Regions from separate parts of the Kocuria sp. CPCC 205297 genome, predicted to be linked through region 3. Evidence: riboswitches for the same ligand, from Rfam matches in the RefSeq annotation. Region 3 holds a riboswitch; each other region holds the start of a gene.
What was found. Region 3 has a riboswitch for S-adenosylmethionine ahead of RF650_RS00350 (MetQ/NlpA family ABC transporter substrate-binding protein). Riboswitches for the same ligand answer to the same signal wherever they lie in the genome.

Region 1: another riboswitch for S-adenosylmethionine. It lies ahead of RF650_RS10295 (methylenetetrahydrofolate reductase); the one in region 3 lies ahead of RF650_RS00350 (MetQ/NlpA family ABC transporter substrate-binding protein).
Region 2: another riboswitch for S-adenosylmethionine. It lies ahead of RF650_RS02870 (cobalamin-independent methionine synthase II family protein); the one in region 3 lies ahead of RF650_RS00350 (MetQ/NlpA family ABC transporter substrate-binding protein).
Region 4: another riboswitch for S-adenosylmethionine. It lies ahead of RF650_RS01330 (hypothetical protein); the one in region 3 lies ahead of RF650_RS00350 (MetQ/NlpA family ABC transporter substrate-binding protein).

What each region holds. Positions count from the first base shown of each region.
Region 1 is NZ_JAVKPY010000010.1:6,820-9,011, forward strand. It holds gene RF650_RS10295 (methylenetetrahydrofolate reductase) at 3-992, opposite strand; SAM riboswitch class IV at 1,037-1,153, opposite strand; gene RF650_RS10300 (thermonuclease family protein) at 2,014-2,192, opposite strand, start outside.
Region 2 is NZ_JAVKPY010000002.1:277,150-279,341, reverse strand. It holds partial or broken gene RF650_RS02875 (3-hydroxybutyrate dehydrogenase) at 1-685, opposite strand, end outside; SAM riboswitch class I at 935-1,021, shown strand; gene RF650_RS02870 (cobalamin-independent methionine synthase II family protein) at 1,036-2,192, shown strand, end outside.
Region 3 is NZ_JAVKPY010000001.1:66,020-68,211, forward strand. It holds gene RF650_RS00345 (methionine ABC transporter ATP-binding protein) at 1-411, opposite strand, end outside; gene RF650_RS00350 (MetQ/NlpA family ABC transporter substrate-binding protein) at 408-1,292, opposite strand; SAM riboswitch class IV at 1,389-1,503, opposite strand; gene dxr (1-deoxy-D-xylulose-5-phosphate reductoisomerase) at 1,557-2,192, opposite strand, start outside.
Region 4 is NZ_JAVKPY010000001.1:276,100-278,291, forward strand. It holds gene RF650_RS01325 (glycosyltransferase family 4 protein) at 1-871, shown strand, start outside; SAM riboswitch class IV at 983-1,125, shown strand; gene RF650_RS01330 (hypothetical protein) at 1,146-1,424, shown strand; partial or broken gene RF650_RS01335 (GMC oxidoreductase) at 1,539-1,682, opposite strand; partial or broken gene RF650_RS01340 (hypothetical protein) at 1,728-1,955, opposite strand; gene RF650_RS01345 (BCCT family transporter) at 1,862-2,192, opposite strand, start outside.

The sequences.
Region 1 (2,192 bases), on a different contig from region 3:
GGTCAGGCCGCGGGGCTGCGGCCTCGGTATTCGCGTGCGGCATCCCGGACCCGCAGGTGCTCCAGGATGGTCAGCGCCGCCTCGGGGCGGTTGAACGTGTACAGGTGGAAACCGGCGCAGCCCAGATCCATGAGGTCGTCGATCAGGGACAGGGTGGCCGCGACCCCTCGGTGGCGCAGTTCCTCAGGAGTGTCGGCGCGCAGGAACCGGGTGAGGCGTTCCGGGACCCGGACCCCGGTGATCTCGGTCATGCGCTGCAACCGTTGCGGGTTGCTCAGCGGCATGAGCCCGGCGACCACGGGGATGTGGATGCCCTCCGAGCGCGCGCGTTCCAGGAACGTGGCGTAGTCCTCGGGTTCGTAGAGCACCTGCGTGATCGCGTAGTCCGCGCCGGCCTCCTGCTTGTCCCACAGGGACGCGAGATCCGCCTCGAAGTCGCGGCCTCGCGCGGGGGACGGGTAGCACGCCACCGACACGGACAGCGGTCGCTGACCCGGGCGGAACCCGGTGCCGAAGCGACGTCGTTCGACGTCCCGGATCAGCTCCACCAGTTGGGAGGCCCGGCCCAGGCCACCCGCGGGGGTCCGCCATTCCCCGGTACCCAGGGGCGGGTCGCCGCGCAGCGCGAGGAGGTCGCGAACGCCGTCGTCCAGCAACTGGTCCACGGCGCGCTCGAGACCCGCGCGGTCCGTGCCACCGCACGTGAAGTGCGCCATGACCGGGGTCTTGGTCGTGCGGCGCAGGTGGCGCAGCGCCTCGCGGGAGACGCCGTGATGGCCGGCGTGACCGTGGGTGACGGAGAAGAAATCCGGCCCGGCCTGGGCCATGGCGTCGATGTTGCGCCACACGGTGTCCGGGTCCGCGGTGGGCCGCGGCGGGAACACTTCGAACGAGACGAGCGTGGAGCGGCGCGGGCGCCGGACCAGCCAGGACGTCCCCGTGGGCGGGCCAGTCACGGGCGCGGGTTCTGACGCTGCGAGGGGTGCGGGCATATAAAAAATCCTCCGGCCTTAGGACGCCGGAGGACGAGCTCCGAGCGCCGTACTTGCCGACCACGCGGTTGCGCGGCGGCCGGATCCTCATCTGGGGCACCCCACTACAGCTGGAGGGTTGCCGCCCGGCTAGCCAGAGCTTCGCGCCGGGACTCATGATCCTTTGTTACGAGTAAGCGTAGCACAGCCCCGCGACGCGGCCCACGAACGATGACGGAACCGCCGGCCTCCCGCCGCGCTCGTCTTCCCAAGCGGGCGGATTGGACCGCACGGGGGCACCTGGGCCCTGCCGTGGTCATCCTGCCCCACGACGTGCAGGACATGAAGATGCCCGAGTTGGGAGCCGAGAACTGGGTCTTGCGCTCGATAGCCGTCGCGCCGTCGACCGCGGAAGCCTCGGAGCAGGACAGTGTGACGCCGTCGCCCTCCGTCACCGCCACGCCCACCGCGAGCGAGGCGGCGGTGACGGCCGGGGCACTCACCCAGACGTTCACGACCCCGGGCGGGACCACGAGTTTCCGATACCCGACGAACTGGACCGTGGCTCCGTCCGCGACCTCCACCCCCGAGTACCGTACGAGGGACGTCCGGGTTGCCCGCCACGAGAAGGTCCTGATGCTGTCGCTGCGGCCCGACGCCGGCATCGCGAGCCCCGCGATCCCCACGCACGAGACCACGCTGGGGACTTTCCCCGGGGCGCGCGACGCACATGGCACTCCGTTGCGGATCGCCGCCGGCCCGTTGTCGGGGCAGGCCCCGGGTGTGAACATGGCGGTCATCTACGGCATCACGCCCGCCGCGGACGACGCCGTCCCCCTTGCGCAGCGCGACCGCCAACCCCGGTCGTCACGACCCCCGGGACCTGCCGGGATCGACGTCGTCCACGCAGGAACCCTGAGTTCGGGCCGCCGTGCATCCGGCGGCTCGCCGGTGCACCCGCGTGACGAAAGCGCGGCGAAAAGCAGGGACGCCCACCCGGTCAACCGATCGGTTGGGCGCGCCTTGGCGTGTCATCAGCGACTCAGCACGGGTGCCAGACCTTGCCTCCCGGTTCGTAGCACCGGGGGCCGGTGTAACCGGGATAGCCGCCATCACTCTCGGGAGCCGGGGGCACGTGGGGTGCCGCCGGCAGCTGCGGGGCAGCAGGTACCCGGGGCGCGGCCGGTAGCTGAGGTGCCGCGGGCTGCGCGGGGGCGGGGT
Region 2 (2,192 bases), on a different contig from region 3:
CCGGCCAGGAACGCGACGAGCTCGCCAACCTCCTCGGGTTCCACGAGGCGCTTGATCGCGGACTCGGTGAGCATGATCTTCTCGATCACCTGGTCCTCGGGGATCCTGTGGGTCGCGGCCTGGTCCTTGATCTGCTTGTCCACGAGCGGGGTGTGCACGTAACTGGGGTTGACGCAGTTGCTGGTCACACCGTGCTCAGCGCCCTCCAGGGCCACGGTCTTGGACAGCCCTTCGAGCCCATGCTTGGCCGTGACGTACGCGGATTTGTACGCGGACGCGCGCAGACCGTGGATGGAGGAGACGTTGATGATCCGGCCCCATCCGCGCTCGTACATGTGCGGCAGTGCGGCACGGATCAGCAGGAACGGAGCCTCGAGCATGAGCGTGAGGATGCGGTGGAAGTCCGCGGGGTCGAAGTCCTGCACGGGTGCCACCTTTTGGATCCCCGCGTTGTTGACCAGGATGTCCACGTCCAGGCTCAGTTCGGTGAGCGCGGCGGTGTCCGAGAGGTCCAGACCCAGGCTTCCCCGCCCACCTCGGAGGCCGTCGTCTGAGCGGCTTTTTCATTGATGTCCGCGACGACCACATGGGCGCCGCGGTCCGCGAACGCCTGCACGGCGGCGCGGCCGATCCCGCTGGCCCCACCGGTGACCAGGGCCTTCTTCCCCCCGAGTGATTGCTCCATGACAGCCTCTTTGCGCGTGGACGGTTCTCCTACCGCGTCACGCTACGCCCCGGGGGCCGCCGGGTCACGATCCGGAACGGACCACCCCGGACCAGCTACGAGTCACGGCCCGCACCGGGGGCCGCCCGGTCACGGAAGCCCCGGTGACCCGAGCCCGAGGGGCCGGGCAGGAGGAACCCGGGGAGCGGCGTCGTCGTCCGACACGCCACAACTGGCGTCCACTCCTCGCGATGCTGTTGGATGGAGCAGTACCCATCCAGAGCGGCCGAGAGATCTGGCTCGTGGAAGCCGCAGCAACCGGGGTGACACCGGTGCTAACGCCAGGACCGATGGAAAGGAACAGCACAGCCATGCCCTTGAACACCGATCGCATCCAGACCACCCACGTGGGCTCCCTGCCTCGCACGCCCGAGCTGCTGAAGGCCAACAACCGTTTCCAGGCGGGCGAGATCGACCTCTCCCAGCTGGGCGAGGCGCTCGACGAAGGCGTCGCAGAGATCGTGCGCACCCAGCGCGAGATCGGCATCGACATCGTCAACGACGGCGAGTACGGCCACACCACGTCCGGCGCCGTGGACTACGGGGCCTGGTGGAACTACTCGTTCCACCGACTGGGCGGGCTGACCCCCACAGACGAGGACCGGTGGAACGAGGGCGAGAAGCACCGTTCCAGCCCGGGACACATCGTGCTCACGAGCTTCCCCGACCGCCGCGACCGGGAGCGCTTCCGGGATGCCTATGAGGACCCCACAGCGGGCGTGCTCGTGCACCGCAACACGGTCTCCCAGCCCAAGATCACGGGCCCGCTGACCTACACGGGTCAGGAGGCGGTGGCCGGAGACATCCGCCGCGTGAAGGACGCGATGGCTCTGAACGGTGCCACGCAGGGCTTCGTCGCGGCACTGTCCCCCGGCTCCTGCGCGCGCGTGAAGAACGAGTACTACGCCACGGACGAGGAACTGGTCTACGCGTGCGCGGACGTGATGCGCGAGGAGTACAAGGCCATCGTAGACGCCGGACTGACCGTGCAGATCGACGACCCCTCGATCGCCGAGTCCTGGGACCAGATCAACCCCGAGCCCACCGTGGAGGACTACCTGGCCTTCACCCAGCTGCGCGTGGACGCGCTGAACTACGCACTGCGCGACCTCCCCGAGGAGCAGATCCGCTTCCACCTGTGCTGGGGTTCGTGGCACGGCCCGCACACCACGGACCTCGAGTTCAAGTACCTCGTGGACCTCATGCTCACCATCCGCGCGCAGGGCTACAGCTTCGAGGCGTCCAGCCCGCGCCACGGCCACGAGTGGAAGGTCTGGAAGGACCACCAGCTGCCCGAGGGCAAGGTGGTCTACCCCGGTTTCGTCTCGCACTCGACCAACGTGGTGGAGCACCCCGAGCTCGTGGCGGACCGGATCGAGCAGTACGCGTCCGTGGTGGGCAAGGAGAACGTGATCGCCTCCACGGACTGCGGTCTGGGCGGGCGGTTGCACCCGCAGATCGCGCTGGC
Region 3 (2,192 bases):
CAGTTCCGCGACCCGCGCCTTGCGTTCCTCGGGCTTCCACCCGGCACGCTTGAGCGGGTACTCGATGTTGCCCGCCACGGTGCGTGACGTGAACAGGTTGAACTGCTGGAAGATCATCCCGATCTTGCGGCGGATGGGCGCCAGCTGGGACTCGCTGCGCCCGTCCACACGGCTACCGGCGACCTCGAGCGTCCCGGACGAGATCGGTTCCAGGCCGTTGATCAGCCGCACGAGGGTGGACTTGCCCGCCCCCGAGTAGCCGATCACCGCGAAGATCTCACCGCGGCGGATGTCCAGGTCCACGGAGTCCACCGCGGTCACGGTGTGCGGGCGGCGTTTGGACCCCGTGACGAAGACCTTGCTCACGTCCCGGAAACTGACCAGGGTGTCCGCCGTGGCGGACGGGCTCACTTGGTCTGCTCCTTGAGGTCCTGCGAGTAGCGGGCCAGCAAGTCCTTGAGCTCCTGCTGATCCACCTTGGTGGGCACTGCGGTGCCCTTGGTCTCGGTCTTCTCCGCGTCCTGGACCTTGTCGTCGTAGTAGAAGCTCGCGACCTTCTTCAGGGTCTCGTTGTCCGCGTTCGCCTCGGTCGCGGCGAAGAGGTTGTCGTACACCTTGGCACTGTCCGCGGTGGGATCGTCCTGAGCCAGCGCGGACTTGGGATCGATGTTCGCGCGGTCCAGGAAGTCGTTGTTGACCACGGAGGCGGCCACGGAGTCCATGGACAGCACGGTCTGCTCGGCGGAGACCGGGCGGACCGTGACCTTGGACTTGGCGGTGTCGATGTCCTGCTCGGTGGGGGCGATCGTGTCCTTGGTGAACTCCACGAGACCCTGCTGGTGCAAGAGGTTCAAGGCGCGGGACAGGTTGATCGAGTCGTTCGGCACGGCGATCTCGTCACCCTGCTTGAAGTCGCCCACGGATTTCACGCTCTTGGAGTACAGCCCCAGCGGGAAGATGGACGTGGAGCCCACGGGAGTGATGGTGTCCCCGGAGTTGTTGTTGTAATCGGCGAGGTACGCGATGTGCTGGAACCAGTTCATGTCGATGTCACCGCTCTTCAGAGCGGGGTTCGGCTGGCTGTAGTCACTGAAGTCCACGTACTCGACCGTGATGTCGTTGTCCGCGGCGACCTGCTTCAACGCGTCTTGCACGGGGGTCGAGCCCACGATCCCGACGGTGATCTTGCCGTCCGCGGCCGGGTCCGAGTTGTCGGAGCCGCCGCCGCACGCGGTGAGGGTGAGGCCCAGGGTGGTGGCCAACACGACGGGAATCAAACGCTTGGTTCGCATGATCATGCCTTTCCAGGGTTCTGTGACGGGGACTCGCGGGGCGAACAGTCCCCCCTGGATGAGGGCTCACGGGACGGGCACGTGCTGATTTCCGGGGAACCGCACTTGCCGTGATCTGTTGCAACCGCGACCGGATGGTCATCTGGGGCACCCCGCTACGGGAGAGGGTTGCCGTCCGGCCAGCCAGAGCTACGCGCCGGATCTCGTCATCCACCCGGAATTCTAGCACGGCCCTGCCATGGGCCGACGACCGCAGGAAGGGCCCTATGCCATCCCGGCGATACGTTCGTCCGCGCGGGCCCGGGCCCACTCCTCCGCCCCCAGGACGTCCTCGAGGGTGGGCCGCGTGACGCCGTCGTGATCCTCCAGCACACGCTCGACCATGTCCACGATCTGCGTGAAGCCGAGCGCCCCGCGGTGGAACGCGTGCACGGCCTGCTCGTTGGCGGCGTTGAACACCGCGGGCCACGTCCCGCCGCGCGAACCCGCGTGCTTCATGAGCTCCACGGCGGGGAACGCCTGCGAATCGAGCGGTTCGAACGTCCACTGTGCGGCCCGGGTCCAGTCGCACCCCGCGGCGGCGCCGGTCACGCGGTGGGGCCAGCCGATTCCGAGCGCGATGGGCAGGCGCATGTCCGGCGGGGACGCCTGCGCCAGGGTGGATCCGTCCACGAACTCCACCATGGAGTGCACGACCGATTGCGGATGCACGGTGACGTCGATCCGGTCCAGGGGGACGTCGAACAGTAGGCTCGCCTCGAGCACCTCCAGTGCCTTGTTGACCATGGTCGCGGAGTTCGTGGTGACCATGACCCCCATGTCCCACGTGGGGTGCTGCAGGGCCTGTTCGGGTGTCACCCGCGTGAGCTGCTCGCGCGTCATGCCGCGGAACGGTCCGCC
Region 4 (2,192 bases), 210 kb from region 3:
GTCCCCGTTCGTGCTCGGGTGGCAGGCCATCCAGGCCGCCAAGGGTTTGGGTCTGCCGTGCGTGGCCGTGTACCAGACGGACGTGCCCGGTTACGCCGCACGCTACGGGGCGTCCGTGCTGGAGACCGCCATGTGGTCCCACGTGCGTGCGATGCACAACAGTGCGACCCTCACGCTCGCTCCCTCCACGGCGTCGATCAGCCAACTCCACGAGCATGGCGTCCAGCGGGTGCACATGTGGCGCCGCGGAGTGGACACGAGTCGGTTCCGTCCCGCGCTGCGCGATCACGCGTGGCGCGAGCGCGTGGGCGGCGGCAAGCGACTCGTGGGATACGTGGGGCGGTTGGCCCCCGAGAAGCAGGTCGCGGACCTCGCCGCGATCGACGCCCTGCCGGACACCCGGCTCGTGATCATCGGTTCCGGCCCCGGGAAGGAGTCGCTGCGCTCGGTATTGCCCAACGCGCACTTCGAGGGCTTCCTCACGGGCACCGAACTCGCCACGGCCATGGCGTCGCTGGACGTGTTCGTGCACCCGGGTGAGCACGAGACGTTCTGCCAGACCATCCAGGAAGCCATGGCCTCCGGGGTCCCGGTGGTGGCCGTGGGCCGCGGCGGCCCCCTGGACCTCGTGGACTCCTCGCGTAACGGGTGGCTCTACGCCCCGGGTGACCTGGCCGGGTTGCGCGAGCGCGTCCGAGACCTCGCGGGCGACGACGCCAAACGCCTCGCCTTCGCGCGCACCGCCCGCCAGTGCGTGCAGGAGCGCACGTGGGGTGCCGTGTGCGAGCAGTTGCTGGGCCACTACGAGCGCGCTCGCACGGTCACCTCCCGGATGCGCGGCACGCGCCGCAGCGACCTGCGCACCCCATGAGAACCGCCGCCGGGTGCCAGATGTTACTCAACAGAAGCTTGATTAAGTTTTGATGACATTCTCGGTCCGCGCCTGGCTGGTCCCCCGAATCCACGGATAGGCTCGAAGCAGCTTCACGAGATGCGCCCGCGCAACGACAAGGACGTCACCGCGCGCCCAGAGCTCCAACTCGGCGTACGCCAACCCTCGGTTCAGGGGTGGATTGGATGACGAAGTGGCCGGGGCCACACGTGTGGTCCCGGCAAGCGACCGGAAAATTCAGAGGCCCGACATCATGAACACGACAACCCAGAAATCCCACCCCGACACCCGCGAACAATGGGTGGACGTCACCGTTCAGGCGGACCCCGCCCGGCACGTGGTGTCCATCACGGGATCGGACGGTCACGAGCACGAGTACTTCGCGGACGACGCCCGTGAGGTCGCACTCGCCGCACAGCACACACGGGGGCGCGGCCAGTGGTGCGCCAAGTACAGCAGACTCCTGGTCCCCGGGGCGTCCCGGGTGACCGGCGGGGTGTCCTTCTACAAGCTGGAGCCCTTGCCCGCGTAGTCCTCGCGAGCACGGTCCCCGCGACCGCGAACTCCACGATCGGGTGTGGCCCGGGTCCGGACGGACCCGGGCCACACCCATGTTCTCAGCCTGCTCGGTTCTTGACGGCCGTGCTCACCGGGCGGTCGCGTCCCGGTCCTGGGCGATCAGCTCGGCGGCGCGTTCACCGATCATGAAGACCGTGATCTTCGGGTTCACCGTCACGAGCTCGGACATCACCGAGGCGTCTGCCACGCGCAATCCGCTCACGCCCTTGACGATCGCATCCAGCAGGAACGCCGTGCGCCCGGTGATGAGCACGTACAGCATGAGCCCGATCGCCAGGATGATGCTCAGCTCGGAAAGCCGCCGGGTGCCCTTGTCCACGCCCAAGATGGTCCCCAGCAGCGCCGCGGTGTCCACGGCGTCGCCGGCGGCACCGTGGATCCGGCACCCGATCAGGGGTAGAGAGCGGAGCGGATGCTCAGCGGCATGCCGAAGCGGTAGGCGAAGTAGCCGAATGCCATGCCCATCAGGGCGTACATGGCCCACCCCGTGAACAGGTTGAACTGGGGTTTCGCGTGGTCCGGGCCCATCTTGATCGTGCCGTGCCTGCTGTCCGCGACCAGGATCACGAACACGATCACGAGAGCGGCCGTGAGGATGTAGAACCACCCCAGCCGGGAGGCGACCCACGCGACCACGCCGCCGATCACGGCGTCGGCGTGCTCGGGTGCCTCCGTGGCCCAGGCGGACAGCGAGACAAGCAGGGTTGCCGCGGCCACGAAG